DNA from 4 places in the Pseudomonas sp. ASL4 genome. Region 1 is predicted to be linked to each of the others. Evidence: predicted binding sites of a transcription regulator. Region 1 holds the regulator's gene; each other region holds the start of a gene.
The links. Region 1 encodes FliA, which starts transcription of late flagellar genes. Its sites were predicted from a motif close to CTAAAGTTTNNNNNNNNNNNGCCGNTAA; they were not measured.

Region 1 (7,564 bases):
TTCCGGTGGCGGTGCCGCCGGTGCGGCGCGAGCAGGTGCCGGAGCAGCCGCAGCCGCCGGTTTCGGCGCTTCAGCTTTAGGCTCAGGGGCTTTAGCCGCAGGTTTCGCGGCAGCGGCAGGCGCCTTGGCGACTGGCGCGGAAACCACTGCCCCGGTGCCGACTTCGGTGAACTTGCCTTTACCGTGTAACTCGTCGAGCAGCGATTCGAACTCGTGATCGGAAATCAGATCACCGCCGGCCGCTTTAGCGGTTGGCGCCGCCGGGGCCGGTGCCGAGGCAATGGCCGATTCCAGCGCGTCCACAGCAAAGTTGCCCTTGCCGTGCAGTTGATCGAGCAGTGCTTCGAATTCGTCGTCGGTGATGTCCGAACTGTCGCCCGGCGCTTTCGGGGCAGCCGGGGCAGCAGGCGCGGCCACGGCATCGACCGCGAACTGGCCTTTGCCATGCAGCTGATCGAGCAACGACTCGAACTCGGCGTCGGTGATTTCGTCGCTGGCCGATGCATCGGCGGCCGGTGCAGGAGCAGCCGCCGGGGCCTCGGCCTGAGCCTTGACGGCATTCAGCGAGTCCAGCAGTTGTTCGAATTCGTTATCGGTAATGTCGCCCGACTCGCTTTCAGCGGCCGGTTCTTCCACCGCGTCAGCAACCGGAGCCGCTGCATCGGCGCTTTGCGGCTCGGCCAGACGGGCCAGTGCCGCAAGCAATTCTGGAGTGGCAGCCGTGATCGGACTGCGTTCGCGGACTTCGGTGAACATGCCGTTCACTGCGTCCAGCGCTTCGAGAACCACGTCCATCAGTTCCGAGTCGACGCGTCGTTCACCCTTGCGCAGGATGTCGAACACGTTCTCGGCGATGTGACAGCACTCCACCAGCTCATTGAGCTGGAGGAAGCCGGCGCCCCCTTTTACAGTGTGGAAACCGCGAAAAATTGCATTGAGCAAGTCCGCATCATCCGGTCGGCTTTCCAGCTCAACCAGTTGTTCGGACAGCTGCTCTAGAATCTCGCCGGCCTCAACCAGGAAATCCTGAAGGATCTCTTCATCGGCGCCGAAGCTCATTAAGGGGGTGCTCCTAAGGTCTAAAAACCTAAAAAACCTGAAATTCTAAAACTCTAAAATCCTAGGCTGGATAACAAATCGTCCACATCGTCCTGACCGGACACAACATCTTCTCTTTTATCGGCATGAATCTGCGGACCTTCACCCTGAGAGAGATGTTTTTGCGGATCTTTTTCAGCCAGCATCGCTTCACGGTCATGTTCGATACCCGCAAAGCGGTCTACCTGACTGGCCATGAGCACGAGCTTGAGCAGGTTACTTTCAACTTCGGTGACCAATTGGGTCACGCGCTTGATCACTTGACCGGTGAGGTCCTGGTAATCCTGAGCCAGCAGAATGTCGTTCAGGTTGCTCGACACCACGCGATTGTCTTCGCTGCTGCGTGTCAGGAAACCGTCGACCCGCCGCGCCAGCTCACGGAACTCTTCAGCCCCGACTTCGCGACGCATGAACCGTCCCCAGTCGGTGCTCAACGCCTGGGCTTCATTGCTCAGGCCGTTGACCAGCGGCGTGGCGTTTTCCACCAGGTCCATGGTGCGGTTGGCTGCGGCCTCGGTCAGCTTGACCACATAACCCAGACGCTCGGTGGCGTCCGTGATCTGCGAAACTTCCTCGGCTTGCGGCATGTGCGGGTCAATCTGAAAATTGACGATCGCGCTATGCAGCTCACGAGTGAGCTTGCCCACTTCCTGGTACAGGCCGCGGTCACGGGTCTGATTGAGCTCATGGATCAGTTGCACAGCGTCGCCAAACTTGCCTTTTTCAAGGCTGTCGACCAGTTCGCGGGCATGTTTTTTCAGGGTCGACTCAAAGTCGCCCTGTGAAGATTCGTTATGGTCCATAGCTCCCCCGTGGCGCAGTTTCTCAACCGATGCGTTCGAAAATCTTCTCGATTTTGTCTTTCAACGCCTGGGCCGTGAAGGGTTTGACCACATAGCCGTTTACACCGGCCTGGGCCGCTTCGATGATTTGCTCGCGCTTGGCTTCAGCAGTCACCATCAGCACCGGCAGGTGCTTGAGTCTTTCATCGGCGCGCACGTGGCGCAGCAGATCGATACCGGTCATGCCAGGCATGTTCCAGTCCGTTACCAGAAAGTCGATGCTGCCGCTGTTGAGAACCGGAATGGCAGTGATGCCATCGTCAGCCTCGACCGTGTTGGTGAACCCAAGGTCACGCAACAGGTTTTTAATGATCCGCCGCATCGTTGAGAAGTCATCAACGATGAGGATTTTCATGTTCTTGTCCAATTCGACCTCCAAGCAGTCTTAAACGCGCCCAGCACCTGGACACGCCACTTCAATCAATCCGGCAAAGCACTCAAATGACTGTCTGGAGCACAACAGATCGAGACCGCTGCAGTTCAACACCACACCAGCCTCGTTCGCAGTGCCCCCACACTGCCTTCAGCGCGCTCGCCACTCCCCCAAACGCCCCCGCAAACGGGCCGCGCACTGGCTGTGTAACTGGCTGACACGCGATTCGCTGACCCCCAGGACCTCACCGATTTCCTTGAGGTTCAGCTCTTCGTCGTAGTACAGCGCCAACACCAGTCGCTCACGCTCCGGCAAATTGGCAATCGCGTCCGCCAACGCAGCCTGGAAACGTTCATCTTCCAGATCGCGTGACGGCTCCAGATGAGCACTGGCGCCGTCCTCATGCAGCCCTTCGTGTTCGCCGTCCTGCAACAGGTCGTCGAAACTGAACAGGCGGCTGCCCAAGGTGTCGTTCAAAATCCCGTAATAATCGTCGAGACTCAATTGGAGTTCGGCCGCAACCTCGTGATCTTTAGCGTCACGGCCGGTTTTAGCTTCAATCGAGCGAATTGCGTCGCTGACCATGCGGGTATTGCGGTGGACCGAACGTGGCGCCCAGTCCCCTTTGCGTACTTCATCGAGCATCGCGCCGCGGATTCGAATGCCCGCGTACGTCTCGAAACTCGCGCCTTTGCTGGCGTCGTATTTGGTCGATACTTCGAGCAGGCCGATCATCCCGGCCTGGATCAGGTCTTCCACCTGAACACTGGCCGGCAAACGTGCCAGCAAGTGGTAAGCAATGCGTTTAACCAGTGGCGCGTAACGCTCGATCAGCTCGTACTGCGAGTCACGTGCCGACTTCTTGTAGAGGTTGTAGCCACTGGCTGTCATAGGACGGGTCCTGCGGTCTGTTGCACGAGACGCTCGACGAAAAATTCCAGATGCCCGCGCGGGTTGGCCGGCAGTGGCCAGGTGTCGACCTTCTGTGCAATCGCCTTGAACGCCAGGGCGCACTTGGAGCGCGGGAAGGCTTCGTAGACGGCACGTTGCTTCTGCACGGCCTTGCGCACGCTTTCGTCGTAAGGCACGGCGCCGACGTATTGTAAGGCGACGTCGAGGAAGCGGTCCGTGACCTTGGTCAACTTGGCGAACAGGTTGCGACCTTCTTGCGGGCTCTGGGCCATATTGGCCAGGACGCGGAAGCGGTTCATGCCGTAATCGCGATTCAGCAGTTTGATCAGCGCGTAGGCGTCGGTGATGGAGGTCGGCTCATCGCAGACCACCAGCAACACTTCCTGGGCGGCGCGGACAAAACTGACTACCGAGTCACCAATACCGGCAGCTGTGTCGATCACGAGTACGTCGAGGTTGTCGCCGATATCGCTGAAGGCCTGGATCAGGCCGGCATGTTGGGCCGGGCTCAGATGAACCATGCTCTGGGTACCGGAAGCGGCCGGGACGATGCGAATACCGCCCGGGCCTTGCAACAGAACGTCGCGCAGCTCGCAGCGGCCTTCGATCACGTCGGCCAGGGTACGTTTTGGCGTCAGTCCCAACAGAACGTCGACGTTCGCCAGCCCCAGATCGGCATCCAGCAGCATGACGCGCCGGCCGAGCTCAGCTAGAGCCAGGGACAAGTTCACTGACACGTTAGTCTTCCCGACGCCACCTTTGCCGCCGGTCACCGCGATCACCTGTACGGGATGCATGCTGCCCATGTTATTTCTTTACCTTGTCTTGCATAGACGGAGGCCACATTACTGGCTGCGCGTTCATCAACTGAACAATGCATGGCAGACCATCGATGTAGGTACAAAAACTGTTCATTAGTACCTCAGCCAACCTGCTTGGTCGGGCTGTGGTAAATATCAGCGAACATGTCAGCCATGGCTTCTTCGCTGGGTTCTTCCTGCATTTGCACGCTGACCGCGCGACTGACCAACTGATGACGTCGCGGCAGATGCAAATCATCCGGGATACGCGGACCATCGGTGAGGTAAGCCACCGGCAATTCATGACTGATAGCCAGGCTCAACACCTCGCCCAGACTCGCCGTTTCATCCAGTTTAGTCAGGATGCAGCCAGCGAGCCCGCAACGCTTGTAACTGTGATAAGCGGCGGTTAGAACCTGTTTTTGGCTGGTGGTTGCCAGGACCAGATAATTTTTTGATTTGATGCCACGACCGGCCAGGCTTTCGAGCTGCATGCGCAATGCCGGATCGCTGGCCTGAAGGCCGGCAGTATCGATCAGCACCACGCGTTTACGCAGCAGCGGGTCCAGCGCCTGAACCAGCGACTGGCCCGGATCGACGTGGGTCACCGACACATTAAGAATCCGGCCCAATGTCTTGAGTTGTTCCTGAGCACCGATACGGTAGCTGTCCATGCTCACCAGCGCGATGTTTTGCGCGCCGTACTTGAGCACGTAACGGGCGGCGAGCTTGGCCAGCGTGGTGGTCTTGCCCATGCCGGCAGGGCCGACCATGGCAATCACACCGCCCTCTTCCAGTGGCTCGACTTCCGGTGTGGCAATCATCCGCGCCAAGTGCGCCAGCAACATGCGCCAGGCCTGACGAGGTTCTTCAATATCGGTAATCAGCGCCAGCAGATCGCGCGACAACGGGCCGGACAAGCCGATGCGTTGCAGGCGACGCCACAGGTTCGCCTGGGCCGGACGGCTGCCTTGCAACTGATTCCAGGCCAGGGAGCCGAGTTGCACTTCCATCAGTTCGCGCAGGCTGTTGAGCTCGAAACGCATCGAATCGAAGGCCCGTGGGTCAACGCCGCCGGAGGCTTGCGCAGGCGCCGGTGCCTGACGACGCGGCGCGGCGTAAGTCGGCTCAACCAATGGCTCGGCAGCGGTCAACGGCAAGCCGGCGAACAACTGGCGATTGGTGGTCTTGTCACCGTCGGTCTCGCCATCGCCGCGCAGGCTCAGTTCGGCCTGGGCAGTCACGATGCGCGACTGGGTCTTGCGCAGCTCATCCTCGAGTTCCATGTTCGGAACGCGCGGGGCCAGCGCCGACAATTTGTAATCCAGGGCTGCCGTCAGCTCGACACCACCGGCGATCCGGCGGTTGCCAATAATGGCCGCATCAGCGCCCAGCTCATCACGAACCAGTTTCATGGCCTGACGCATATCGGCGGCGAAAAAACGCTTAACTTGCATAAACCACTACCTCAGCCGTTGGGCCCTACTGTCGCAACGATGGTCACTTGCTTGTTGTCAGGAATTTCCTGGTAAGCCAACACATGCAAACCCGGGACTGCCAGTCGGCCGAATCGCGAAAGCATCGCGCGAACCGGACCGGCTACCAGCAGAATCACCGGTTGACCTTGCATCTCTTGACGCTGCGCGGCATCGATCAACGAACGCTGCAGCTTCTCTGCCATGCTTGGCTCCAGCAGAACGCCCTCTTCCGAGCCTTGTCCTGCCTTCTGAAGACTATTGAGCAATATCTGTTCCAACCTTGGCTCCAGAGTGATAACTGGTAGCTCCGACTCAGTCCCTACAATGCTTTGGACGATAGCGCGGGATACGCCGACGCGCACTGCGGCCACCAGCGCGGCAGTATCTTGACTCTTGGCGGCATTGTTGGCGATGGCCTCGGCAATGCTGCGAATGTCCCGTACCGGCACTTGTTCGGCGAGCAACGCCTGCAAGACTTTGAGCAACTGCGACAGCGAAACAACGCCCGGCACCAACTCTTCTGCCAGTTTTGGCGAGCTTTTGGCCAGCAATTGCATGAGTTGCTGCACTTCCTCGTGGCCAATCAGCTCACTGGAGTGTTTGTACAGAATCTGGTTCAAGTGGGTCGCCACTACCGTACTGGCATCGACCACGGTGTAACCGAGGGACTGGGCTTGGGCGCGCTGGCTGACTTCAATCCAGACCGCCTCCAGACCAAAAGCCGGATCTTTGGCGGTAATGCCATTCAGCGTGCCGTAGACCTGCCCCGGATTGATCGCCAGCTCGCGATCCGGGTAAATCTCGGCTTCTGCGAGGATCACGCCCATGAGGGTCAGGCGATAAGCGCTTGGCGCCAGGTCGAGGTTGTCACGGATATGCACAGTCGGCATCAGGAAGCCCAAATCCTGGGAGAGCTTCTTACGAACGCCTTTAATCCGCGCGAGCAACTGACCACCCTGATTGCGATCCACCAGCGGAATCAGGCGATAGCCGACTTCCAGGCCGATCATGTCGATCGGGGTCACGTCATCCCAGCCCAGCTCCTTGGTTTCCTGGGCGCGGGCCGGGGATGGCAGCAGCTCTTGCTGACGCTTGACCTCTTGCAAGGCCTGAACCTTGACCACGTTCTGCTTTTTCCAGAACAGGTACGCAGCGCCGGCCGCCAGGGCCGCCATGCTGAGGAAGGAGAAGTGCGGCATGCCGGGCACCAGGCCCATCACTGCCATCAGGCCGGCTGCCACCGCCAACGCTTTCGGCGAGGCGAACATCTGGCGACCGATCTGCTTGCCCATGTCTTCCGAGCCGGAAGCACGGGTCACCATGATCGCAGCCGCTGTCGATAACAACAGTGATGGCAATTGCGCCACCAAACCGTCACCGATGGTCAACAGCGCGTAAACCTTGCCAGCGTCGCCGAAGCTCATGCCGTGCTGGAAAATACCGACTGCCATGCCGCCGATCAGGTTAATGAACAGGATCAGCAGGCCGGCGATGGCGTCACCGCGCACGAACTTGCTGGCACCGTCCATGGACCCGTAGAACTCGGCTTCCTGGGCGACTTCCATCCGGCGCAGTTTGGCCTGGTTCTGATCGATCAGGCCGGCGTTCAGGTCGGCGTCGATGGCCATCTGTTTGCCGGGCATCGCGTCGAGGGTGAAGCGCGCGCTCACCTCGGAAATCCGCCCGGCACCCTTGGTCACTACGACGAAGTTGATGATCATCAAAATCGCGAAGACCACGATACCGACCACGTAGTTACCGCCGATCACCACCTCACCGAAGGCCTGGATCACCTTACCCGCGGCGGCATGCCCTTCCTGACCGTGGAGCATCACCACTCGCGTGGAGGCCACGTTCAGCGCCAGGCGCATCAGCGTCGCCACCAGCAAAATGGTCGGGAACACTGCGAAATCCAGCGGCCGCAAGGCGTAGACGCAGACCAGCAACACGACGATGGACAACGCAATGTTGAACGTGAAAAACACGTCCAGCAGGAACGGCGGCACCGGCAACATCATCATGGCCAGCATGACCAGCAGCAACAGCGGCACACCCAGATTG
Region 2 (7,564 bases), 1.8 Mb from region 1:
CGAGTGCTCGAATTACCGGCCGCGCAGACGCCGCCGATTTACATCAAGAACGGCTACAACCTGTCCAAGTGGGTCGGCGAGCGGATCCTGGAGCGGGCACGGGAACGCGGTGTGCGGGTCAATCTGTATCGCCCCGGCAACATCAGTTTCAACAGCCTCACCGGCGTCTGCCAGCCGCACAAAAATCGTTTGATGCTGATGCTCAAGGGCTCGATCCAGCTCGGCCAGGTGCCGGAGTTCACGCTGAACTTCGACCTGATGCCGGTGGACTTCCTCGCCCGTTTCATTGCCTTCCACGCCAGCCGTTATCAGCCGGAACACGCGGTGTTCAACCTGCACAACCCCGAGCCACTGAGTTGGGACGCCTACGTGGATTCGTTTCGCGAAGCAGGCCGGCAGTTTTCGATGGTCAGCGTCGCCGACTGGCAACAGCAACTGGGCCGGGTCGACAGCGACAACGCGCTGTTCGGCGTACTGGGGTTCTACCTAAACGGCTTCGAGGAAGACATCGGCGATATCTCGATGATCGGCCACGACAACGCCCAGGCCGGTGTCCGACAAATGGGCGCGCACTACCCGGAAAAATCCCCGGCGCTGCTGCGTCGCGGCTGCGACTACCTCAAAGAAATCAATTTCATCTGACCCACCCAACTGGAGCAAGACCATGACAACTCTGCAACCCGATACCCTGATCAAAAATCCTCACGGCTGCCATGTGGCGTCTTCGGTGGATGTGCCGGCGGACGCTTTGAAAGTCTGGGAGGTAGTCGGTAACTTTGCTGGCTTTGATCAATTCATCCCGGCGCTGTCGCACATCGAAATGACCGGTGAAGGCGTGTCGTCCCTGCGCAAGAAAGTCTTCAAGGACGGCAACCTGGTGGTCGAGCAACTCAACTCCCGGGACGACCAGGCGCTGAGCATGACCTGGACCACGATCTACAACACCTTGGGCGTGGCCAGTTTGTGGGCGGCGATGAACGTCGAATCGCTGGGGGCGGGCAAGTCTCGGGCGACCTGGACCATCATCGCCGAACCTGCACAAGGTGGTGCCGAGGCACTGCCGGGGTTCAAGGATTTCGTTCAGGGATTTGCCGATGATGCGATGAACAATGTGCAGAAGTTGTTTGCGTAAGGCATGAAAAAGCCCGCTGTGGATGAACTCCACAGCGGGCTTCTTTACATCGATGAATCAGATTTTGAAACTGTCGACCAATTGCTTCAAGCGGTTGGCCTGCAACGACAAGGCATCGCAATCCTTCAACGTTTCATTGAGGTTGGCCACACTTTGCTGGTTCAGCAGGTTGATCTGGTTAACATCGACGTTGAGGGTTTCCACCACCGCCGTCTGTTCTTCGGTGGCCGCGGCTACCGACTGGTTCATGCCGTCGATTTCGCCGATGCGCTGGGTCACGCTGACCAGTCGCAGACCGGCCTGATTCGCCACTTCGACGCTCTCTTCACTGGAAACCTGGCTGGCGTTCATGGTGGTCACCGCTTCGCGAGAACCGATCTGCAGCGAGGTGATCATCTTGTGGATCTCCTCGGCCGATTCCTGGGTACGGTGTGCCAGGTTGCGCACTTCGTCCGCCACCACCGCAAAACCACGACCGGCTTCACCGGCACGGGCCGCTTCGATGGCTGCGTTCAATGCCAGCAGGTTGGTTTGCTGGGAGATGCCTTTGATCACATCCAGAATGTGCCCGATGTTGTCGGTGCTGGCATTCAGGGTTTCGATCTGGGTGCAGGACAGGCTGATTTTCTGCGACAGCTCGGTCATGGCCAGAATGGTTTTTTCCACCACCTGACGACCGTCATCGGCCTGCTCGCTCGCGCCGCTGGCGTGCTGTGAAGCGTCTGCCGCGTTGCGGGCGATTTCCTGGGTTGCGGCACCGAGTTCGTTGATCGCGGCGGCCACACTGTTGGTACGAGCGCTTTGTTCGTCGGAACCGATGATCGAGGCGTTGGACGACGCCATCACCCGTTGCGACAGGTCATGAACCTGGCGGGTCGCCGAAGACACTTCGGAAATCGACGCGTGAATCCGCTCTACGAACTGGTTGAACGCACCACCCAGCTCACCGAACTCGTCTTTGCTTTCCACGGCCAGACGACGGGTCAGGTCACCTTCACCTTGGGCGATGTCTTTCATCGCGCGGCCCATGGTGGTCAGTGGACGCATCAGCACGTTGATCAGCAAGCTCAGCAGCACTGCAATGGCGCTCACGGCGATAAACATCGCAATCAGTGCCGAGGTGCGGAATTGGCTCAAAGGCGCGTAGGCCTTGTCCTTGTCGATCGACAGACCGATGTACCACTCGGCACTCGGCAAACCCGTCACCGGGGTGAACGAGAGGATGCGGTCTTGCTTGTTCAGGGTGACTTCCTGGTTGCCCTTCTCGATGCGCACGTTGGTGTTTGGGTAAATATCTTTAAGGTTCTTCATCACCTGATCTTTGTCCGGGCTGACGATCACTTGACCGTCGGCACTGACCAGGAACGCGTGGCCGATACCGCCGAAGTCCACCGAGTTGATGATCTTCACCAGGGTTTCGAGGCTCAGGTCGCCGCCAACAACGCCGAGCAACTCGCCGTTCTTTTTCACCGGCAGGGCGATGGTCACTACCAGTCCACCCACCGCGGCCATGTAAGGCGGGGTCAACATGGTCTTGTCGGCAGTGACGGCTTGTTTGTACCAGGGACGCTGACGCGGATCGTAGCCATCCGGCATCTTCGCGTCAGGGCGTTGGGTGAATACGCCATTCGCCTGGCCGACATAGGTGAACTGGAAGTTAGAGGTGAGGGCAGGTTGATCCACCAACCCTGGCAGATCGGCATTCGCACCTTGGTGGGCGACGTTCTGTGCCAGGTTTTCCAACACCAGCACACGGCCGCTCATCCAGTTCTGCACGCTGCTGGCGGTCAAGTCGCCAGCTTGCTGGACGGAGGACTCGAGATTTTCCCGGATCGTATTTCGCTGTAAATAGTCGTTGTACAAAGTGAACAACGCGAAAGCCAGCACTACGACGCCAGAAGCGGCCAGCAGGATTTTATGGCTGAACTTAAGATTCATTTCAGGGGACTTCTTATGGAAAAAGTGGGGATGCGTTCCGGATTGCAACATTCCATGTAACAGCGCAGACGGCTTTCTGAGGCCGCTCTACTTTGGTGCACGCATGTCTCACTAGTCTTTCGGCACGAGAAGGAGAAATCTTAGGGGGTTTGTATGAAATGGCTGGAATTCTTGCCAGATTCCCGCCGAACGGCGTGCTAGAGCGTCTGACTTAGCTTATCTCTGCCACTTTTTCCGTTTGTTGTTTGAAGCTTTTTACCTGCTCCAAAACGACAAAACCCCTGACTGCGTTAGCAGACAGGGGTTTCGGAATTCAATCTTGACGATGACCTACTCTCACATGGGGAAACCCCACACTACCATCGGCGATGCATCGTTTCACTGCTGAGTTCGGGATGGGATCAGGTGGTTCCAATGCTCTATGGTCGTCAAGAAATTCTGTGACCAGCCCGTTACCGCAGTAACGTGCCAGCAAAAAATGGTGACTTCTACTAAAACAAAACCCCTACCTGCATACGCAGATAGGGGTTTCGGAATTTAATCTTGACGATGACCTACTCTCACATGGGGAAACCCCACACTACCATCGGCGATGCATCGTTTCACTGCTGAGTTCGGGATGGGATCAGGTGGTTCCAATGCTCTATGGTCGTCAAGAAATTCGGTAGCCAGGTCGTTCTCCTTACGGATTACGCTCCAGCGAATGGGTATGTGATAGATCTCGGTGTTTTGTGAGTGTCTCGAACTTTCGGTTCGTTTCGTCTTCACACACCGCAATCTGGTGCTCTTTCGCTTTTCAGCTCGAAGCAAGCAAATTGCTTGGGTGTTATATGGTCAAGCCTCACGGGCAATTAGTATTGGTTAGCTCAACGCCTCACAGCGCTTACACACCCAACCTATCAACGTCGTAGTCTTCGACGGCCCTTCAGGGGACTCAAGGTCCCAGTGAGATCTCATCTTGAGGCTAGTTTCCCGCTTAGATGCTTTCAGCGGTTATCTATTCCGAACATAGCTACCCGGCAATGCCACTGGCGTGACAACCGGAACACCAGAGGTTCGTCCACTCCGGTCCTCTCGTACTAGGAGCAGCCCCTCTCAAATCTCAAACGTCCACGGCAGATAGGGACCGAACTGTCTCACGACGTTCTAAACCCAGCTCGCGTACCACTTTAAATGGCGAACAGCCATACCCTTGGGACCGGCTTCAGCCCCAGGATGTGATGAGCCGACATCGAGGTGCCAAACACCGCCGTCGATATGAACTCTTGGGCGGTATCAGCCTGTTATCCCCGGAGTACCTTTTATCCGTTGAGCGATGGCCCTTCCATACAGAACCACCGGATCACTAAGACCTACTTTCGTACCTGCTCGACGTGTCTGTCTCGCAGTCAAGCGCGCTTTTGCCTTTATACTCTACGACCGATTTCCGACCGGTCTGAGCGCACCTTCGTACTCCTCCGTTACTCTTTAGGAGGAGACCGCCCCAGTCAAACTACCCACCATACACTGTCCTCGATCCGGATAACGGACCTGAGTTAGAACCTCAAAGTTGCCAGGGTGGTATTTCAAGGTTGGCTCCACGCGAACTGGCGTCCACGCTTCAAAGCCTCCCACCTATCCTACACAAGCAAATTCAAAGTCCAGTGCAAAGCTATAGTAAAGGTTCACGGGGTCTTTCCGTCTAGCCGCGGATACACTGCATCTTCACAGCGATTTCAATTTCACTGAGTCTCGGGTGGAGACAGCGCCGCCATCGTTACGCCATTCGTGCAGGTCGGAACTTACCCGACAAGGAATTTCGCTACCTTAGGACCGTTATAGTTACGGCCGCCGTTTACCGGGGCTTCGATCAAGAGCTTCGCGTTAGCTAACCCCATCAATTAACCTTCCGGCACCGGGCAGGCGTCACACCCTATACGTCCACTTTCGTGTTTGCAGAGTGCTGTGTTTTTAATAAACAGTCGCAGCGGCCTGGTATCTTCGACCGGCATGGGCTTACGCAGTAAATGCTTCACCCTCACCGGCGCACCTTCTCCCGAAGTTACGGTGCCATTTTGCCTAGTTCCTTCACCCGAGTTCTCTCAAGCGCCTTGGTATTCTCTACCCAACCACCTGTGTCGGTTTGGGGTACGGTTCCTGGTTACCTGAAGCTTAGAAGCTTTTCTTGGAAGCATGGCATCAACCACTTCGTGTTCTAAAAGAACACTCGTCATCAGCTCTCGGCCTTAGAATCCCGGATTTACCTAAGATTCCAGCCTACCACCTTAAACTTGGACAACCAACGCCAAGCTGGCCTAGCCTTCTCCGTCCCTCCATCGCAATAACCAGAAGTACAGGAATATTAACCTGTTTTCCATCGACTACGCTTTTCAGCCTCGCCTTAGGGACCGACTAACCCTGCGTCGATTAACGTTGCGCAGGAAACCTTGGTCTTTCGGCGTGGGTGTTTTTCACACCCATTGTCGTTACTCATGTCAGCATTCGCACTTCTGATACCTCCAGCAAGCTTCTCAACTCACCTTCACAGGCTTACAGAACGCTCCTCTACCGCATCACCTAAGTGATACCCGTAGCTTCGGTGTATGGTTTGAGCCCCGTTACATCTTCCGCGCAGGCCGACTCGACTAGTGAGCTATTACGCTTTCTTTAAAGGGTGGCTGCTTCTAAGCCAACCTCCTAGCTGTCTAAGCCTTCCCACATCGTTTCCCACTTAACCATAACTTTGGGACCTTAGCTGACGGTCTGGGTTGTTTCCCTTTTCACGACGGACGTTAGCACCCGCCGTGTGTCTCCCATGCTCGGCACTTGTAGGTATTCGGAGTTTGCATCGGTTTGGTAAGTCGGGATGACCCCCTAGCCGAAACAGTGCTCTACCCCCTACAGTGATACATGAGGCGCTACCTAAATAGCTTTCGAGGAGAACCAGCTATCTCCGAGCTTGATTAGCCTTTCACTCCGATCCACAGGTCATCCGCTAACTTTTCAACGGTAGTCGGTTCGGTCCTCCAGTTAGTGTTACCCAACCTTCAACCTGCCCATGGATAGATCGCCCGGTTTCGGGTCTATTCCCAGCGACTAGACGCCCTATTAAGACTCGCTTTCGCTACGCCTCCCCTATTCGGTTAAGCTCGCCACTGAAAATAAGTCGCTGACCCATTATACAAAAGGTACGCAGTCACCCAACAAAGTGGGCTCCCACTGCTTGTACGCATACGGTTTCAGGATCTATTTCACTCCCCTCTCCGGGGTTCTTTTCGCCTTTCCCTCACGGTACTAGTTCACTATCGGTCAGTCAGTAGTATTTAGCCTTGGAGGATGGTCCCCCCATATTCAGACAAAGTTTCTCGTGCTCCGTCCTACTCGATTTCATGACTAAGAGATTTTCGCGTACAGGGCTATCACCCACTATGGCCGCACTTTCCAGAGCGTTCCGCTAATCTCAAAGCCACTTAAGGGCTAGTCCCCGTTCGCTCGCCACTACTAAGGGAATCTCGGTTGATTTCTTTTCCTCAGGGTACTTAGATGTTTCAGTTCCCCTGGTTCGCTTCTTAAGCCTATGTATTCAGCTTAAGATACCTAACTTATGTTAGGTGGGTTCCCCCATTCAGACATCTCCGGATCAAAGTCTGTTTGCCGACTCCCCGAAGCTTTTCGCAGGCTACCACGTCTTTCATCGCCTCTGACTGCCAAGGCATCCACCGTATGCGCTTCTTCACTTGACCATATAACCCCAAGCAATCTGGTTATACTGTGAAGACGACATTCGCCGAAAATTCGCAATTACTCACAAATTTTACCTTAGCCTGATCCGTTACCAGTGAAAGTAACGTCCAGTCTATCTTTCTATCACATACCCAAATTTTTAAAGAACGATCTAATCAAAGACTAGAAATCAATATTCACCGAGGAATACTCATTTCTAAACTCTAACGACACAAGCCACCTTAAAGGCTGGCTTCTCGTCTTCTTCAATGAATCAAGCAATTCGTGTGGGAACTTATGGAGCAGCTGATGTCGTCGATTAAGGAGGTGATCCAGCCGCAGGTTCCCCTACGGCTACCTTGTTACGACTTCACCCCAGTCATGAATCACACCGTGGTAACCGTCCTCCCGAAGGTTAGACTAGCTACTTCTGGTGCAACCCACTCCCATGGTGTGACGGGCGGTGTGTACAAGGCCCGGGAACGTATTCACCGCGACATTCTGATTCGCGATTACTAGCGATTCCGACTTCACGCAGTCGAGTTGCAGACTGCGATCCGGACTACGATCGGTTTTCTGGGATTAGCTCCACCTCGCGGCTTGGCAACCCTCTGTACCGACCATTGTAGCACGTGTGTAGCCCAGGCCGTAAGGGCCATGATGACTTGACGTCATCCCCACCTTCCTCCGGTTTGTCACCGGCAGTCTCCTTAGAGTGCCCACCATTACGTGCTGGTAACTAAGGACAAGGGTTGCGCTCGTTACGGGACTTAACCCAACATCTCACGACAC
Region 3 (7,564 bases), 3.4 Mb from region 1:
ATCGCGCTGGACAACCGCATGGGTGACTTCGCAGAGCGCAACGTGGAAGTGGTCGCGGTGTCGATCGACTCGCACTTCACTCACAATGCATGGCGCAACACCCCGGTGAACAATGGCGGTATCGGCCAGGTTCGCTACACCATGGCTGCCGACATCAAGCAGGAAATCATGAAGGCCTACGACGTTCAGTCCGCTGACGGCGTGGCATTCCGTGGCGCGTTCCTGATCGACGACAAAGGTGTTGTCCGCTCGCAGATCATCAACGACCTGCCGCTGGGCCGTAACATGGAAGAGCTGATCCGTCTGGTTGACGCTCTGCAATTCCACGAAGCGCACGGCGAAGTTTGCCCTGCCAACTGGAAAAAAGGCGACAAAGGCATGACCGCTTCCACCGAAGGTGTTGCGGCTTACCTGACCGAGCACGCTGCGGCGCTGTAAGCCCAAGCGTCAGGCATAAAAAAACCGGCCGCCAAGGCCGGTTTTTTTGTGGGCGGGATAAATCCCTTCGACCGTATCAGTCGTTGAAGTCTTCCCAGCCGCCCATTTGTTTCCAGCGATTGACGATGCCGCAGAACAGCTCGGCCGTCTTCTCGGTATCGTAGCGAGCCGAGTGGGCCTCACGACCGTCAAAGTCGATATCGGCAGCCTGACAGGCCTTGGCCAGTACAGTCTGGCCATACGCCAAGCCGGCGAGGGTTGCGGTGTCGAAGCTGGAGAATGGATGAAACGGGTTACGTTTCATGTCCAGGCGCGCGACAGCGGCGTTGAGGAAGCCCAGATCGAAGCTGCTGTTGTGGCCGACCAGAATCGCCCGTTTGCAACCGTTGGCTTTCAGGGCCTTGCGGATGCCCCGGAAGATATCGGTCAGTGCGGTTTCTTCGCTCACTGCCATGCGCAGCGGGTGATCGAGCTTGATCCCGGTGAATTCCAGGGCGGCCGCTTCGATGTTCGCGCCTTCAAACGGCTCTACACGAAAGAAGTAAGTGTGATCGGGATACACAAAGCCTTTTTCGTCCATGGCGATGGTGGTCGCCGCGATTTCCAGCAGGGCGTCGGTGGCCGAGTTGAAACCACCGGTTTCTACGTCGACGACAACCGGCAGGTAACCACGGAATCGGGCCGCCATTGGATGACGAGGACCGCCTCCGCCGCCTTGACCGTCCTGTTCGTCGTCGAAATGGTCTTCACTCACGCGTGTTCCTCCAGCAGGCGCCAGCGCAGTTTTTCACCGGCGCGCAGCGGGATTACGGTCAGCTCGCCAAATGGCAGGCTGGTTGGGGCGGTCCACTCATCGCGGACCAGGGTGATGCGATCTGTATTCACCGGCAGGCCATAGAAGCGCGGGCCGTTGAGGCTGGCGAAGGCTTCGAGCTTGTCCAGCGCGTTGCGCTGTTCGAAGGCTTCGGCATACATCTCGATTGCAGCATAAGCGGTATAGCAACCGGCACAGCCGCAAGCGGCTTCTTTGGCGTGCTGGGCATGCGGCGCCGAGTCGGTGCCGAGGAAGAACTTCTCGCTGCCGCTGGTGGCGGCGTCGAGCAGGGCTTCCTGGTGAGTGTTGCGCTTGAGAATCGGCAGGCAGTAGAAGTGCGGCCGAATCCCGCCCACCAGCATGTGGTTGCGGTTGTAGAGCAGGTGATGAGCGGTGATGGTCGCGCCAACGTTGGCCGAAGCCGCGTTGACGAACTGCACGGCGTCAGCGGTGGTGATGTGTTCGAACACCACTTTGAGTGTCGGGAAACGCTCGACCACACGTCGCATGTGCTCATCGATGAAGATCTTTTCGCGGTCGAACACGTCGACATCGCCACGGGTGACTTCACCGTGAATCAACAAAGGCATCCCGACTTCGGCCATGGCCTCGATCGCCGGGAAAATCTTGTCGATGCTGGTGACGCCAGAATCCGAGTTGGTGGTGGCGCCGGCCGGGTACAGCTTGGCGGCGTGAACGAAACCGCTGGCCTTGGCCTCACGAATTTCTTCGGGCTGGGTGCGGTCGGTCAGGTACAGCACCATCAGCGGTTCGAAACGACTGCCGGCCGGGCGTGCAGCGAGAATCCGCTGGCGATAGCCGTCGGCTTCAGCGGCGTTGCGCACCGGAGGTACCAGGTTGGGCATGATGATGGCGCGACCAAAGGTGCGCGCGACATCCGCAACGGTATTTGACAAAACAGCACCATCGCGAAGATGAATATGCCAGTCGTCGGGACGCAGCAGGGTCAGGCGGTCGGACATGAGGGGATTCCAGGCGGGTCAAACTGAGGGGAATGCTACCGGAAAAGACTCATGCAGGCACTCGCTATCAAGTTTTGCAGCAAGCTTCCGATATCCAATAGGTATGCCGTAAACGTATGTGTCGGTCTTTTTGTTGTAGAAGCCAGTGGAGCCTCCCGTGCGCCAGCGTTATTTAGCCTTGCTCAGTGTGTTTGCCAGCCTTCCCGCGATGGCGCTCACTTTCCAGACCCGTCTGGAGAGCATCGAGTGGACGGTCGAAGGTGACAAGTTCGAATGCCGACTGACCCAGCCGATCACCGATTTCGGTTCCGGTGAGTTCGTGCGTCGTGCCGGCGAGCAGGCGATTTTTCGTCTCAAAGCCTACAACTCAATGATTGGCGGCGGTTCCGCGACTTTGCTGGCGGCCGCCGCGCCGTGGCAACCGGGGCGTGGGGACATCAACCTGGGCTCGGTGAACATTGGCAGCGGCAACGTGCTGTTCAACAGTTCGCAGGTTCAGGCCGGGCGCCTGATCAGTGGTTTGATGGACGGTCGTAGCCCAGTCATTCGGCACGCTTCGGGCGACGGTCGGGTGTCTGAAGTGCGTTTGCTGCCGGTCAAGTTCAGCAAAGCCTTCAATGACTATCAAGGTTGCGTGGCCAAGCTGTTGCCGCAGAATTTCGAGCAGGTGAAGCAATCCGAAGTCGGCTTCTCTGGTGAAGGTGTCGATCTGGATCCGGCAGCCAAGGCCAAGTTGCAGGTCATGCTGGCGTTCATGAAGGCTGACCCGACGGTCAATCACATCGAACTTGACGGTCATTCCGACAACAGCGGTAATCGTCTGACCAACCGTGAACTGTCACGCCGCCGGGCGCTGGCGGTGATGGACTTCTTCAAGGCCAATGGCATTCAGGAGTCGCAGATCACCATGCGTTTCCACGGTGAGCGCTATCCTTTGGCGCCAAACACCAATGCGGCCAACCGGGCCAAGAATCGTCGGGTGGCCGTGCGCCTGGAGCGCGTTGCGCCCATCGACAAACCGGCACCTGCGGCCACCGCTTCTGCAGGCGCTGCGGCGACCTCCTGAACCCGCTGTAATCGTCGCTCGCTCGACATAATCTGTCGCTTCGTCGTCATAAGCTGTCGCGCCACTGTAAATTATTCTGTATGAGCGGTAGACTTCTCGGCTTTCCGTAGAACCCCGTGGAGTGATGGCATGGCGGACGTAAACAAGGTCGTTCTGGCGTATTCCGGCGGCCTGGACACTTCGGTGATCCTCAAGTGGCTGCAGGATACTTATAACTGTGAAGTAGTGACCTTCACCGCTGACCTGGGTCAGGGCGAAGAGGTCGAACCGGCCCGCGCCAAGGCTCAGGCCATGGGCGTAAAAGAAATCTACATCGACGATCTGCGCGAAGAGTTCGTGCGTGATTTCGTGTTCCCGATGTTCCGTGCCAACACCGTTTACGAAGGCGAGTACCTGCTGGGTACCTCCATCGCTCGTCCGTTGATCGCCAAACGCCTGATCGAAATCGCCAACGAAACCGGTGCAGATGCCATTTCCCATGGCGCGACCGGCAAGGGTAACGACCAGGTTCGTTTCGAACTCGGCGCCTACGCCCTCAAGCCAGGTGTGAAAGTAATCGCTCCTTGGCGCGAGTGGGACCTGCTCTCCCGTGAAAAGCTGATGGATTATGCTGAAAAGCACAACATCCCGATCGAGCGCCACGGCAAGAAAAAATCCCCGTACTCGATGGATGCCAACCTGCTGCACATCTCCTATGAAGGCGGCGTGCTGGAAGACACCTGGACCGAGCACGAAGAAGACATGTGGAAATGGACCGTCTCCCCGGAGAACGCTCCTGATAAAGCGCAATACCTGGAACTGACCTACCGCAACGGCGACATCGTCGCACTGGACGGCGTCGAAATGACCCCGGCCACCGTGTTGGCGACCCTGAACCGTATCGGTGGTGAACACGGCATCGGCCGTCTGGACATCGTCGAAAACCGCTACGTGGGCATGAAGTCCCGTGGCTGCTACGAAACCCCAGGCGGCACCATCATGCTGCGTGCTCACCGGGCGATCGAATCGATCACCCTGGACCGCGAAGTGGCTCACCTCAAAGATGAGCTGATGCCTAAATACGCCAGCCTGATCTACACCGGTTACTGGTGGAGCCCTGAGCGTCTGATGCTGCAACAGATGATCGATGCGTCCCAGGCCCACGTGAACGGTGTCGTGCGCCTGAAGCTGTACAAGGGCAACGTGATCGTCACCGGCCGCAAGTCCGATGAATCGTTGTTCGACGCCAACATCGCGACCTTCGAAGAAGATGGCGGCGCCTACAACCAGGCCGACGCGGCGGGCTTCATCAAGCTCAACGCCTTGCGCATGCGTATTGCCGCCAACAAGGGTCGCAAGCTGTTCTGAGACCTTTGTAGCGGTTATTGAGGTTGTGGCCCTGTCGTCGACAGGGCCACGGCTCAAAAAACGGTTGTTCTTCTAGCATTATTTTGTCAGCGCTTATCTCATTTCTATTCAGTCTCTTCTCTTCCTGATCAATCAAACAGGAGCGCATTCTGCCGCTCTTCAAGTTTGATCCAGCACCGTCACATCCTGTGAATTCAAGTTGTAAACGATGTAAAAGGTTTTCCTGGCGCTTTTATTTTTGTGTCTCGAATACCTGAGCGTGCCTTCCTTCAGTCGTTTCTCCGATTGGTTGCAAGCAAGAAACACGATCACTTTAGTGGCGTTTTTACGTGGTTTCCGGGTTTTGTCCACTAAGGTGGTGAAGTCCACATGGGTATTCATCCCGCGCGTATCGATGATCCTCAGGTCCTCAAGCGGTCCCGACAGATAGATTTTGGCCAACGGATCTTGTGCGTTCCAGAGCCGGCAACGAAACCTTCTCACGCCAGTTGAAAAGCCTGGGGGGGCGCGCCCAGACATCAAAGCCGTACTGGACCTTTTGCATTTTGCAGATGAGGCGTTTGGGCGTAAGTGTTTTTTGTTTTCCGAACGTTCGGCGTTATCAATGACTTTTATGAAGTGCTTGCCTTTATCAAAGTCAGAGGGGGCGTAAAGCGATCGGTAATTGAAATTGAGAGTAAGGAAGAAAAGAAAGAGCAAGTAGAGCGGGAAACTGATTAAGAACCAGACATATATTTCTCGTTCGTCGTCATTAAGGAAGGGCAGTGAAACAACCGCCGACGTTTCGGAAACTGCTGCGAATATAGCGATAATTGTCATGGGGTTCGAAATTTTTCTTTTGAGTTTTTTCATGTTTTTTTCTCATGGAATAACGTCTTTTTCTCTTGTCGATAAAGGGGGGGAGATTGTTTGTTTGAGTTCTTGGTAATGATTTTTGGAGATGTTCCTTCTGTGATTATATGGAGTTACTGTAATGCTCGTGTTTGTTGTATGTCGGATCTTCTTGTTTCAAAAATTCTTATTTTCTATGGTTTGTTTTATTTTAATGTTAAAAAATATTTGATGGATTGTGTTTTGTATTGAAAATATCGGTTGCCTTTAAGCGTGGGCCTTTGAGCGCTGGGTGTTTGGTTAGTTGCGAGGCTGACGGTTGTGCGAAGCGTTGGTTGTAAGCAGATACAAAAAAGTCGGCAGAAAGCGGCACACTCTTAAATTTGGAGGTTTTAAAACGCCTTATATCCACGGCTTTTTTGTAGGACTTGTCCGTGTTACTTGTAGGGAATGTCTCTCGGTGTGGATGCCCGGGGGGTACGGCATCCCACGGGTGAAACGACTAGGATATTGTGCGGGCTCTAAAAATTCGAACAGCGAAAATTGGACTTGCCCATGAATAAAGTGCTGATCGTGGATGATCACCCCGTCATTCGTCTTGCGGTGCGTTTGCTAATGGAACGTCATGGCTACGAAGTCATCGCAGAAACAGACAATGGTGTGGATGCATTGCAACTTGCTCGCGAACTTATGCCGGACATTGTCATTCTGGATATTGGTATACCGAAACTGGATGGGCTGGAAGTCATCGCGCGTCTGACATCAGTGGCTTCGCCGTTGAAAGTGTTGGTGCTGACTTCCCAGGCACCAGGGCATTTTTCAATGCGCTGCATGCAATCGGGTGCTGCTGGTTATGTTTGCAAGCAACAGGATCTCACTGAATTGCTCAGTGCTATCAAAGCTGTATTGTCGGGTTACAGCTACTTCCCTAATCAAGCCTTGCATACGGTTCGGTCCAGCCTGGGCAATGCCAGTGAGGCCGATATGGTGGATCGATTGTCGGGGCGGGAAATGATGGTGTTGCAGCAACTGGCTCGGGGGAAAACAAACAAGGAGATTGCCGATGGAATGTTTCTCAGCAACAAAACTGTCAGTACTTACAAAACCCGGTTATTGCTAAAGCTCAATGCCCGCTCGCTGGTGGACCTGATCGAGCTGGCCCAGCGCAATGGCCTGGTATGACGGCACATAGTAAAAAGCCTCCGTTTCGGGAGGCTTTCAGGTGTCATAGATCAAAATCGTAATCGGCCAATTGCTTTTGCAGTCGGCGCTCCTCCAGCAGATTGTCGATGGTGCGGCGCTTGCTCAGGTTGGTCTTCGCCACTTCAACCACCGGTTCAGCGTCATCGGCCTCAACGGGGGTGAAGTCGTCTTCTACGTCCAATTGCTCTTTGCCAGTACTCATTTTGTTACTCCAGGCTAAGACTGCCTTTGGGGCTCCTTATATCGACATTCTCCCGGCGGGTAAAAAAGATTTTTTCAATCGGTAAATCAATAAATCTAATAGTGCCTCAATCGTCCGAGGTCTTTTGCTTGTATTCGCACAAGTCCTCGATCCGGCAACTGCCGCAGCGGGGCTTGCGGGCCAGGCAGACGTAGCGTCCATGGAGGATCAGCCAATGATGGGAATCGAGCAGAAACTCCTTGGGCACAAATTTCATCAGCTTCTTCTCCACCTCGACCACATTCTTGCCTGGTGCAATCCCGGTACGGTTGCTGACCCGGAAAATATGGGTGTCCACGGCCATGGTCAGTTGACGAAATGCCGTGTTCAGCACCACGTTGGCAGTCTTGCGGCCAACGCCTGGCAACGCTTCCAGCTCCTCACGGGTTTGCGGGACTTCGCCGCCATGGCGCTCTACCAGCAAGCGGCACGTTTCGATCACATTCTTGGCCTTGCTGTTGAACAGGCCGATAGTCTTGATGTACTGCGACAGCCCTTCGACCCCCAAGGCATGGATGGCTGCCGGGGTATTGGCCACCGGATACAATTTTGCCGTGGCCTTGTTGACGCCGACATCGGTGGACTGCGCCGACAGAATCACGGCAATCAGCAGTTCGAACGGTGAGGAGTACGCCAGTTCG
Region 4 (7,564 bases), 3.7 Mb from region 1:
GGGGCAAAAGGCCCCTAGCTGATGTCTGCTGCTTTGATCCGGTCGACTACCCGGGATGCCAGGTCATCAGGACGGAATTTGGCAAGGAAGTCATCGGCACCGACTTTCTTGACCATCGCCTGATTGAACACACCCGACAACGAAGTATGCAGGATGATATGAAGCTTTTGCATGCGAGGGTCGTTGCGGATCTCGGCCGTCAGGGTGTACCCGTCCATCTCCGGCATCTCGATGTCGGAGATCATCATCAGGAACTCTTCTTCCGGCTTCTTGCCCTCGTCGACCAGCTTGCGCAGGTACTCCAGCGCTTGCCGACCGTCGTTCAACGCCACCACTTCGACACCGATCGTTTGCAGGCAACGGGTCACCTGCTTGCGCGCCACCGACGAGTCATCGACCGTCAGCACTCGCAAGGACAAGGCCTTGTGCTGGGTTTCGACATCGACCACCCCCACCGAAATCGCTTCCGGTGTCGGCGCAACCTCCGCCAGGACTTTCTCGACATCGATGATTTCGACTAACTGATTGTCGACCCGAGTCACAGCCGTGAGGTAATGATCGCGTCCAGTGCCCTTGGGTGGCGGATGAATCTCCTCCCAGTTCATGTTGACGATGCGCTCTACCGACCGGACCAGGAAACCCTGAGTCTTGGTGTTGTACTCCGTGATGATCACGAAGGGATTGCTTTGATCTTTAAGTGCACCGGCACCGGTCGCCATCGCCAGATCGAGGATCGGGATGGTCGCCCCACGAATATTTGCCACACCGCACACGACGGGACTGGACTTGGGCATCAGAGTCAGTTTGGGGCATTGCAGCACCTCACGAACCTTGAACACGTTGATCCCGTAGAGTTGCTGGCCGTCGAGACGGAACAACAACAGCTCCAGGCGATTCTGCCCTACCAGTTGCGTGCGCTGGTTTACCGAATCCATTACACCAGCCATGCCCAGACTCCTACACCAACGCTAAGTTGTGTTGCGACGCACATTCATCACTAAACGGCACGGCGCTTGCTTTTTAACCCTTATGAACGATCAAACGACATTTTTCCGACGCCTGACATCAAACTACCGCAAATTGCTTTGCGTGATGTCGGCTGCTTGCCTGTTGACCCCTGGCAGCCCTGCCGTTGCTGATGCGGTTACCTTGCCTGACATGCTTATCGGCGTCACTCAGGGCTTTCTTGAATTCACCGTAGAGGACTATCTGGCTACCAGTCAAACGGAAGGTCGCTACGAAATCGAGGTCAAGCAGCTCGATCCGCGACTGCGCATGCCCATGTGCGACAAGGAATTGACAGCCTCCCTGGAAAGCCCGGCCACCCCCATCGGGCGGGTTACAGTCAAGGTTCGTTGCGAGGGCAGCTCCCCCTGGACCGTGTTCGTACCCGCTCAAGTGCACCTGTTTCGAGAGGTCGTCACCACCACTCGCCCGCTCAGGCGCGCCGGCATCATCGAACCGGGCGATGTCGTTTTACGCGAGCGCGACATCAGCTTGATCAACCAGGGGTATTTCACCTCGGTTGACCAGGCCATCGGACAGAAACTTACCCGACAAACGGTAGGCGATCAGGTCATCACCCTGGTCCATCTCGAACAGGCGGAAGTCGTACGCAAGGGTGATCAGGTGGTGATTACCGCACGCAGTGGTACGCTCAGTGTGCGCATGCCGGGCGAAGCGCTCTCCAATGGTGGCCTGGCTGAACAGATAAGGGTAAAAAACCTCAATTCCATGCGAGTCATCAAGGCGCAAGTCACCGCGCCAGGCCAAGTGGAAGTGTCCATGTAGGGCTCTCTGTTTTGTGAAGCTATGGCGCGCCGCCTGGCTGTTGCCTAAACTGTGCCCCATGCAGGACAAGTGCTGGCGCATGCGGCTCATTGCTTAAATGAGCCTAAAGTTTTCGCAGGGATTGCCGAAAACATGGCAAGCGTCCAAATACCCAGAGGTTTTTTATCATGGTCATCGATTTCAGCCGTTTAAACAGCTCCTCGCCACTTACGGGCAGTACACGTACCAGCGTTGCCAAGGAAACCGCCGACGCCGGCAAATCCGCACCGCTGACTACCCCGGCCGAACAGGCCAGTACCGTCACAAGCGGGGAATCGGTACATCTCAGCAATGAGGCTCAACAGTTGCAAAAGGTCACTGACAAGCTGCGCGATCAGCCTGCCGTCGACAACGCCCGTGTGGCCGAGTTGAAAGCAGCGATTGCCGATGGCAGCTATAAAGTCGACAGCAACCGTGTAGCCAGCAAACTGCTCAACTTCGAAGCCCAGCGCTAGGCCATCGCCTGCGCCAGGCTTTTGGACGCTTAAAACCCAAGGCCAGCCATGCACGACACTAATCTACTGCAACTGATCACCGACGACTTTGCTCCAGCTCAACGCTTGCTGGCGTTATTGCAAACCGAGTCCCTCGCCTTGCACGGTCGCGACATGCCACTGCTTGAAGAAATTCTGGCGGAAAAACAGGCATTGATCATTTTGCTCGAACAGCATGGCCGCAAGCGCAGCGAAATCCTCGCCAGCCTGAACCTGCCCCTCACTCGCGCCGGCCTTGAGCAACTCGCCAGCCATTCGAGCATTGGCGGTCAGTTGCTGGAACAAAGCGATGTGCTGACCGATCTTCTGGCTCAATGCCAGGCTGCCAACGTCAAGAATGGCCAGTCGATCCTGATGCAGCAGGCCGCTACGGCCAATCAGCTGAAAATCCTCACCGGTGGCGAACCTCCAGCGCTCTATGATGCACGCGGATCAACTGCCAAGATGGCCGGGCCTCGTCCGCTCAGTCAGGCTTGAGTCCGCTAATGAGCACGCCCTATCAAGACGCGAAACATGCTGGCAGAATGCCGGCTAGTAGTCATATTTTGTCTGGAGATTGATGAACCGTGTTCAATGCCTTAAGTGCGGAAGATGCTCCGCAGCCACCCAAGGTGCTCACCACACCCCTGGAAATCTCCGGCAACCTGCGCCAGCTGCAAGACAGCCATGATCCGCTGATCATCACGTTCCACGAACGTAGCCAGCGCTTCCAGAGCTATCTGGTGGACATCGATCGTGACAGCAACATGATCGCCCTGGACGAGATGATCCCCCGTGACGGTGAACGCTACCTGTTGGCCGGTGAACCATTCCGGGTCGAAGGCTTCCACGACGGTGTGCGCATTGCCTGGGAAAGCAACGGTCCGTTGACCATCGACGAGTCCGGTGGTGGTCGTTGCTATCGGGGCGCGCTGCCGACCGAGGTGGTGTACCACCAGCGTCGCAATGCCTTTCGCGCCGCGTTGAAGCTGGCGCAACTGGTTAATGTCGAACTGGGTGGTGAAAAACTCAAGTCGCCGATCAACGGCAAGTTGCTGGATATCTCTGCCACTGGCTGCAAGCTGCGCTTCGAAGGCGATATCACTTCCAGCCTGCAACTGGGCCAAGTCTATGACCGCTTCATCGCCGCCCTGCCCTTTGGCAGCATGACGGCCCCGGTTGAACTGCGTTACTTACACTTCGAAGAAAGAATCTCCACCACGTTCGCCGGCGTACGCTTTCACAACATGAGCGGCCTGGTGCAACGGCAGGTCGAGCGCTTCGTCTATCAGCTTCAGCGCGAAGCCCGGCGCTTCGACAAAGACGACATGTAAGCACTGCGCTTCAATAAAAAACGGGCAGTCCCTTGCGGTGACTGCCCGTTTTTTTATGCATGGATATTAAGGTCTGGCCTCGGTGAAGCTTTGTTCGCGACCTGTGTCCGGGTCGTGCGGTTCTTCCGGGGACGGATCGGTTTCAGGTTTCGGCTCAGGGTCCGGTTCAGGATCGATCGGGTTCTGCATCTGATCCTGCACCACTTGCTCATCGACCCGCGGGTCAAGGGCTGCCACCAGCGGTGAACTCGACATGCTGTCAGGCATGGCCACGTGATGCAGTGGCGCATCGTCGACCTGATGCAGGTTGGTCACCGCTTTCGGGCGAATCCGCCACACCAGCACCAGCGCAAAGAAGCTGAAGAAGGCATACAGCATGTGGCTGCCGAACAGTTTCATCAGCACCCCGGCCACCAGCGGCCCGATACTGGCGCCAACGCCGTAGGTCACCAAAAGCATCGCTGTCAGGGAAACCCGACGATCCCCCTCAACGTGGTCATTGGAAAACGCCACCGCCAACGGATACAGGCAAAACTGCACCAGCGAACAGAAGAACCCGGCGATGAACAGCACCTCCAGCGGCACTTCGGTCATGATCGCCAGCGGCAACGCAGCAACGGCCAGACACAAAGCGAAGCAGCGGATCAGCAACGCCCGATCATAACGATCAGACAACCAGCCCAACGGCCACTGCACCACCAGACCGGCAAAAATGCAGCTACCCATGAACAGACCGACCTGCTCGGTCGAAAGCCCTTGTTGCGAGGCATACAACGGTGCCAGACCGTAGAACGAACCGACGATCAACCCGGCCCCCAACACCGTGCTCAACGACTGCGGCACTCGCTTGATGAAGAACCGCGGCTCCATCGGTGCCGGATGCAAAGGCGCCGGGTGAATGCGTCGGGTCAGGGCCACCGGCACCAGGCACAACGCGAAGCACAAGGCGACCAGCATCAGCAGCTCCAGGCCCAAGGCCGGGTGCAGAACCAGAATCAGCTGCCCCAACACCAGCCCCAGGTACGAGGCAATCATATAACCGCTGAACACCAACCCGCGCTGCTTGGCTTCGGCCTGCTCATTGAGCCAGCTCTCGATGACCATGTATTGGCACATCATGCCAAGACCCACGATCACCCGCAGAAACAGCCACGCAGGCAACCAGTTGATCAAGCCATGGCCCAACACTGCCGCGCCGACAATCCCGGCACACGCTGCATAGGCGCGAATATGCCCGACCCGGGCAATCAACCGGTGGCCGATTTTGCCGCCCAGCACCAGGCCAAAATAGTTGGCCGCCATCAACGCACCGACCCACAAGCTGTCGACATGGTCAGCCGCCAGGCGCAAGCCCAGATAAGTACTCAACAGACCCGAGCCGATCAACATCATCAGCGAGGCGAAATACAGCGCTCGAAAGGATTTCCAGATTTGGCGCATCGGCGTTCCGAGCGGCTCCTTGCAGTGAGTATCGGGCTAGCGAGAACGATAGCCCGAAGACGACGGGTCGTCAGGCCTGGGCTGCTAAAACACGCCGTTCCCAGGGAGTAATTTCATCAAAGAAGCTGGTCAGTTCCATGGTCTTCGAAGCGATGTAGCCTTCGATGAACTCCTTGCCAAACAGTTCCATCGCCAATTGGCTACGTTTCAGACGTTCAAGGGCAGCGTGCAAGGTACATGGCAACGTAAGATTATCCGGCACCACGAATTCGCCCTGAATCGCCTCACTCGGCTCCAGCTCGTTTTCGATGCCGTGCAGCCCGGCGGCCAGGCTTGCGGCAATCGCCAGGTACGGATTGGCATCGGCGCCAGGCAAGCGGTTCTCGACCCGACGGGCCACCGGCGAACTGGCCGGAATACGCAGACCCGCCGCACGATTATCGTGGGACCAGCAGGCATTATTCGGCGAAGCAAACGGGTGGCACAAGCGCTGATAGGAGTTCACGTTCGGCGCAAACAACGCGGTGAAGTCGGCCATGCCGGCCTGCTGACCGCCGATGAAATGACGGAAGGTCGCCGTTGGCTGCCCGGCCTCATCGCTGAACACGTTACGCCCGCTGCCGATCTCGACGATACTTTGGTGAATATGCATCGAACTGCCCGGCGTGTGCGCCAACGGCTTGGCCATGCACACCACCGTCAAGCCGTGCTTGAGCGCAACTTCTTTGAGCAGGTGCTTGAATAAAAAGGTCTGGTCAGCCAACAGCAACGGATCGCCGTGCAGCAGGTTGATCTCGAACTGGCTGACGCCCATCTCGTGCATGAAGGTATCGCGAGGCAAGCCAAGGGCGGCCATGCATTCGTAGACTTCACTGAAGAATGGTCGCAAACCGTTATTGGAACTGACGCTGAACGCCGAATGACCGTCCTCGCGACGACCGTCCAGGCCAATGGGCGGCTGGAACGATTGCGTCGGGTCGGTGTTGGGCGCGAAGACAAAAAACTCAAGTTCGGTCGCCACCACTGGCGCGAGGCCATGTGCGGCGTAACGCGCGATAACCGCTTTGAGTTGGCCGCGGGTCGACAGACGGGAGCTTTCCCCGGTCAGTTCATCCGCATCACAAATGGCGAATGCCCGAGGCTGTTTGCTCCACGGCAAACGGTGGATTTGAGCAGGGTCCGCAACCAGCGCCAAGTCGCCATCATCGCTGCCGTAAAAACGCGCCAGCGGATATCCGCCCATGATGCATTGCAGCAGCACACCCCGCGCCATCTGCAACCGCCGCCCTTCCAGGAAACCCTCGGCAGTCATTACCTTGCCCCTGGGTACGCCGTTCAAATCCGGCGTAACACACTCAATCTCATCAATGCCCGTCAATCGCTGAGCGAGTGAACGCTGGCCATCGGTTGTCATGACGCAATCCTTGTTGTTGTGCGAGCCGCGAACGGCGACCCGTACAAAATAGGCTCCGCCCGTTCGGAATATCAAGCACTGGCGAACAAAAAACCAAACCGATGTCCCACACCCCGGTAGGAGCTGGCGAAGCCTGCGATCTTTTGATCTTGTCTGTAAAAAGTCAAAAGATCGCAGGCTTCGCCAGCTCCTACAGGAACGTGTATCAGGGCAAGTAGAGGCTGAAGACGCCACCGCCCAGTGGACCGCCGTTGCTGATGCGCGTGTATCCGCCAACGCCGTTGCGCTGATGCAACGCAGCGATGCGCCCGGCGAAGTAAAGGCCCAGACCAGTGCTGCCGGTGCTGTGGTTGATGCCCTGCACGTAATCGTCCTGGCGCTCGATCATCTCGGGCGGATAGCCTTCGCCATCGTCGTTGATGGTCACCACCAGTTGACCGGCCTCGTCGCTAACCGTGATCAACAGCGCATCGCGTGCGTAACGGATAGCGTTGTTGATGCTGTTGGCCAGCACCGAAGCAACCAATTCCCGGTCAAAGAAACCCAACGGGCTCAGCGGGTCCACTTCGTAGGTCGCCATGATGCCGCGACTGGCGAACACCTCCTGATGCGCGGCCAGTTGCGCTTCAATAAAGTCATCCAGCTCATGGTAAGCCGGCTGCAATGGCATCTGGTTGACGCCGAGCTTATAGAGCCCGAGCAACTGCACCAGCATGCCGTTGAGGTGGGCGAACTCGAAGTCGATGACGCCCTGTTCCTTGGTGTGCTGCTGATCGGGCAAGCGCGCCAGCCATTGGCTGTGAGCCTGCATCAGCATCGCTAGAGAGTTCTTCATGTCGTGCACGGTAGAGGCAATTACCGTGGAGAAGTCGAGTGCCTGTTCGCTGTCGTTCATTCGCCAAACGCCTTGCTTCGCAGCTTCTGATAACGGGGAAAACGGGTGTCGGTATCGGGCATCAGGCCGACCGTTTTCAGGCAGGTCCGGCACTCTTCGAGTTCCGCCGATGGGACATTGGTGTCAGTGCCATGCAGCAGCGATTGCGCCATGTTCAGCGCAATACTGATGTTCTTCG

Region 2: a site for FliA is predicted at 3,187-3,214, ahead of AC1MEW_RS02580 (methyl-accepting chemotaxis protein). Genes of this name have one in related genera too.
Region 3: a site for FliA is predicted at 2,302-2,329, ahead of AC1MEW_RS09845 (flagellar protein MotY). Genes of this name have one in related genera too.
Region 4: a site for FliA is predicted at 1,895-1,922, ahead of flgM (flagellar biosynthesis anti-sigma factor FlgM). Genes of this name have one in related genera too.

Annotation. Positions count from the first base shown of each region.
Region 1 covers NZ_CM155280.1:6,300,667-6,308,230, forward strand. Annotated here, with positions in the region: gene AC1MEW_RS28855 (chemotaxis protein CheA) at 1-1,059, opposite strand, end outside; gene AC1MEW_RS28860 (protein phosphatase CheZ) at 1,113-1,901, opposite strand; gene AC1MEW_RS28865 (chemotaxis response regulator CheY) at 1,924-2,295, opposite strand; gene fliA (RNA polymerase sigma factor FliA) at 2,464-3,204, opposite strand; gene fleN (flagellar synthesis regulator FleN) at 3,201-4,031, opposite strand; gene flhF (flagellar biosynthesis GTPase FlhF) at 4,148-5,482, opposite strand; gene flhA (flagellar biosynthesis protein FlhA) at 5,494-7,564, opposite strand, start outside.
Region 2 covers NZ_CM155280.1:604,772-612,335, forward strand. Annotated here, with positions in the region: gene AC1MEW_RS02570 (amino acid adenylation domain-containing protein) at 1-642, shown strand, start outside; gene AC1MEW_RS02575 (SRPBCC family protein) at 665-1,132, shown strand; gene AC1MEW_RS02580 (methyl-accepting chemotaxis protein) at 1,190-3,070, opposite strand; rRNA gene rrf (5S ribosomal RNA) at 3,388-3,503, opposite strand; rRNA gene rrf (5S ribosomal RNA) at 3,612-3,727, opposite strand; rRNA gene AC1MEW_RS02595 (23S ribosomal RNA) at 3,901-6,792, opposite strand; rRNA gene AC1MEW_RS02600 (16S ribosomal RNA) at 7,093-7,564, opposite strand, start outside.
Region 3 covers NZ_CM155280.1:2,174,753-2,182,316, forward strand. Annotated here, with positions in the region: gene AC1MEW_RS09830 (peroxiredoxin) at 1-438, shown strand, start outside; gene rnt (ribonuclease T) at 515-1,192, opposite strand; gene pyrC (dihydroorotase) at 1,189-2,235, opposite strand; gene AC1MEW_RS09845 (flagellar protein MotY) at 2,393-3,301, shown strand; gene AC1MEW_RS09850 (argininosuccinate synthase) at 3,431-4,648, shown strand; gene AC1MEW_RS09855 (hypothetical protein) at 4,808-5,500, opposite strand; gene AC1MEW_RS09860 (response regulator transcription factor) at 6,035-6,661, shown strand; gene AC1MEW_RS09865 (PA3496 family putative envelope integrity protein) at 6,705-6,884, opposite strand; gene nth (endonuclease III) at 6,991-7,564, opposite strand, start outside.
Region 4 covers NZ_CM155280.1:2,485,906-2,493,469, reverse strand. Annotated here, with positions in the region: gene AC1MEW_RS11310 (chemotaxis protein CheV) at 15-947, opposite strand; gene flgA (flagellar basal body P-ring formation chaperone FlgA) at 1,030-1,791, shown strand; gene flgM (flagellar biosynthesis anti-sigma factor FlgM) at 1,959-2,285, shown strand; gene AC1MEW_RS11295 (flagella synthesis protein FlgN) at 2,334-2,801, shown strand; gene AC1MEW_RS11290 (flagellar brake protein) at 2,891-3,637, shown strand; gene AC1MEW_RS11285 (MFS transporter) at 3,704-5,077, opposite strand; gene AC1MEW_RS11280 (glutamine synthetase family protein) at 5,148-6,389, opposite strand; gene AC1MEW_RS11275 (sensor histidine kinase) at 6,697-7,386, opposite strand; gene AC1MEW_RS11270 (response regulator) at 7,383-7,564, opposite strand, start outside.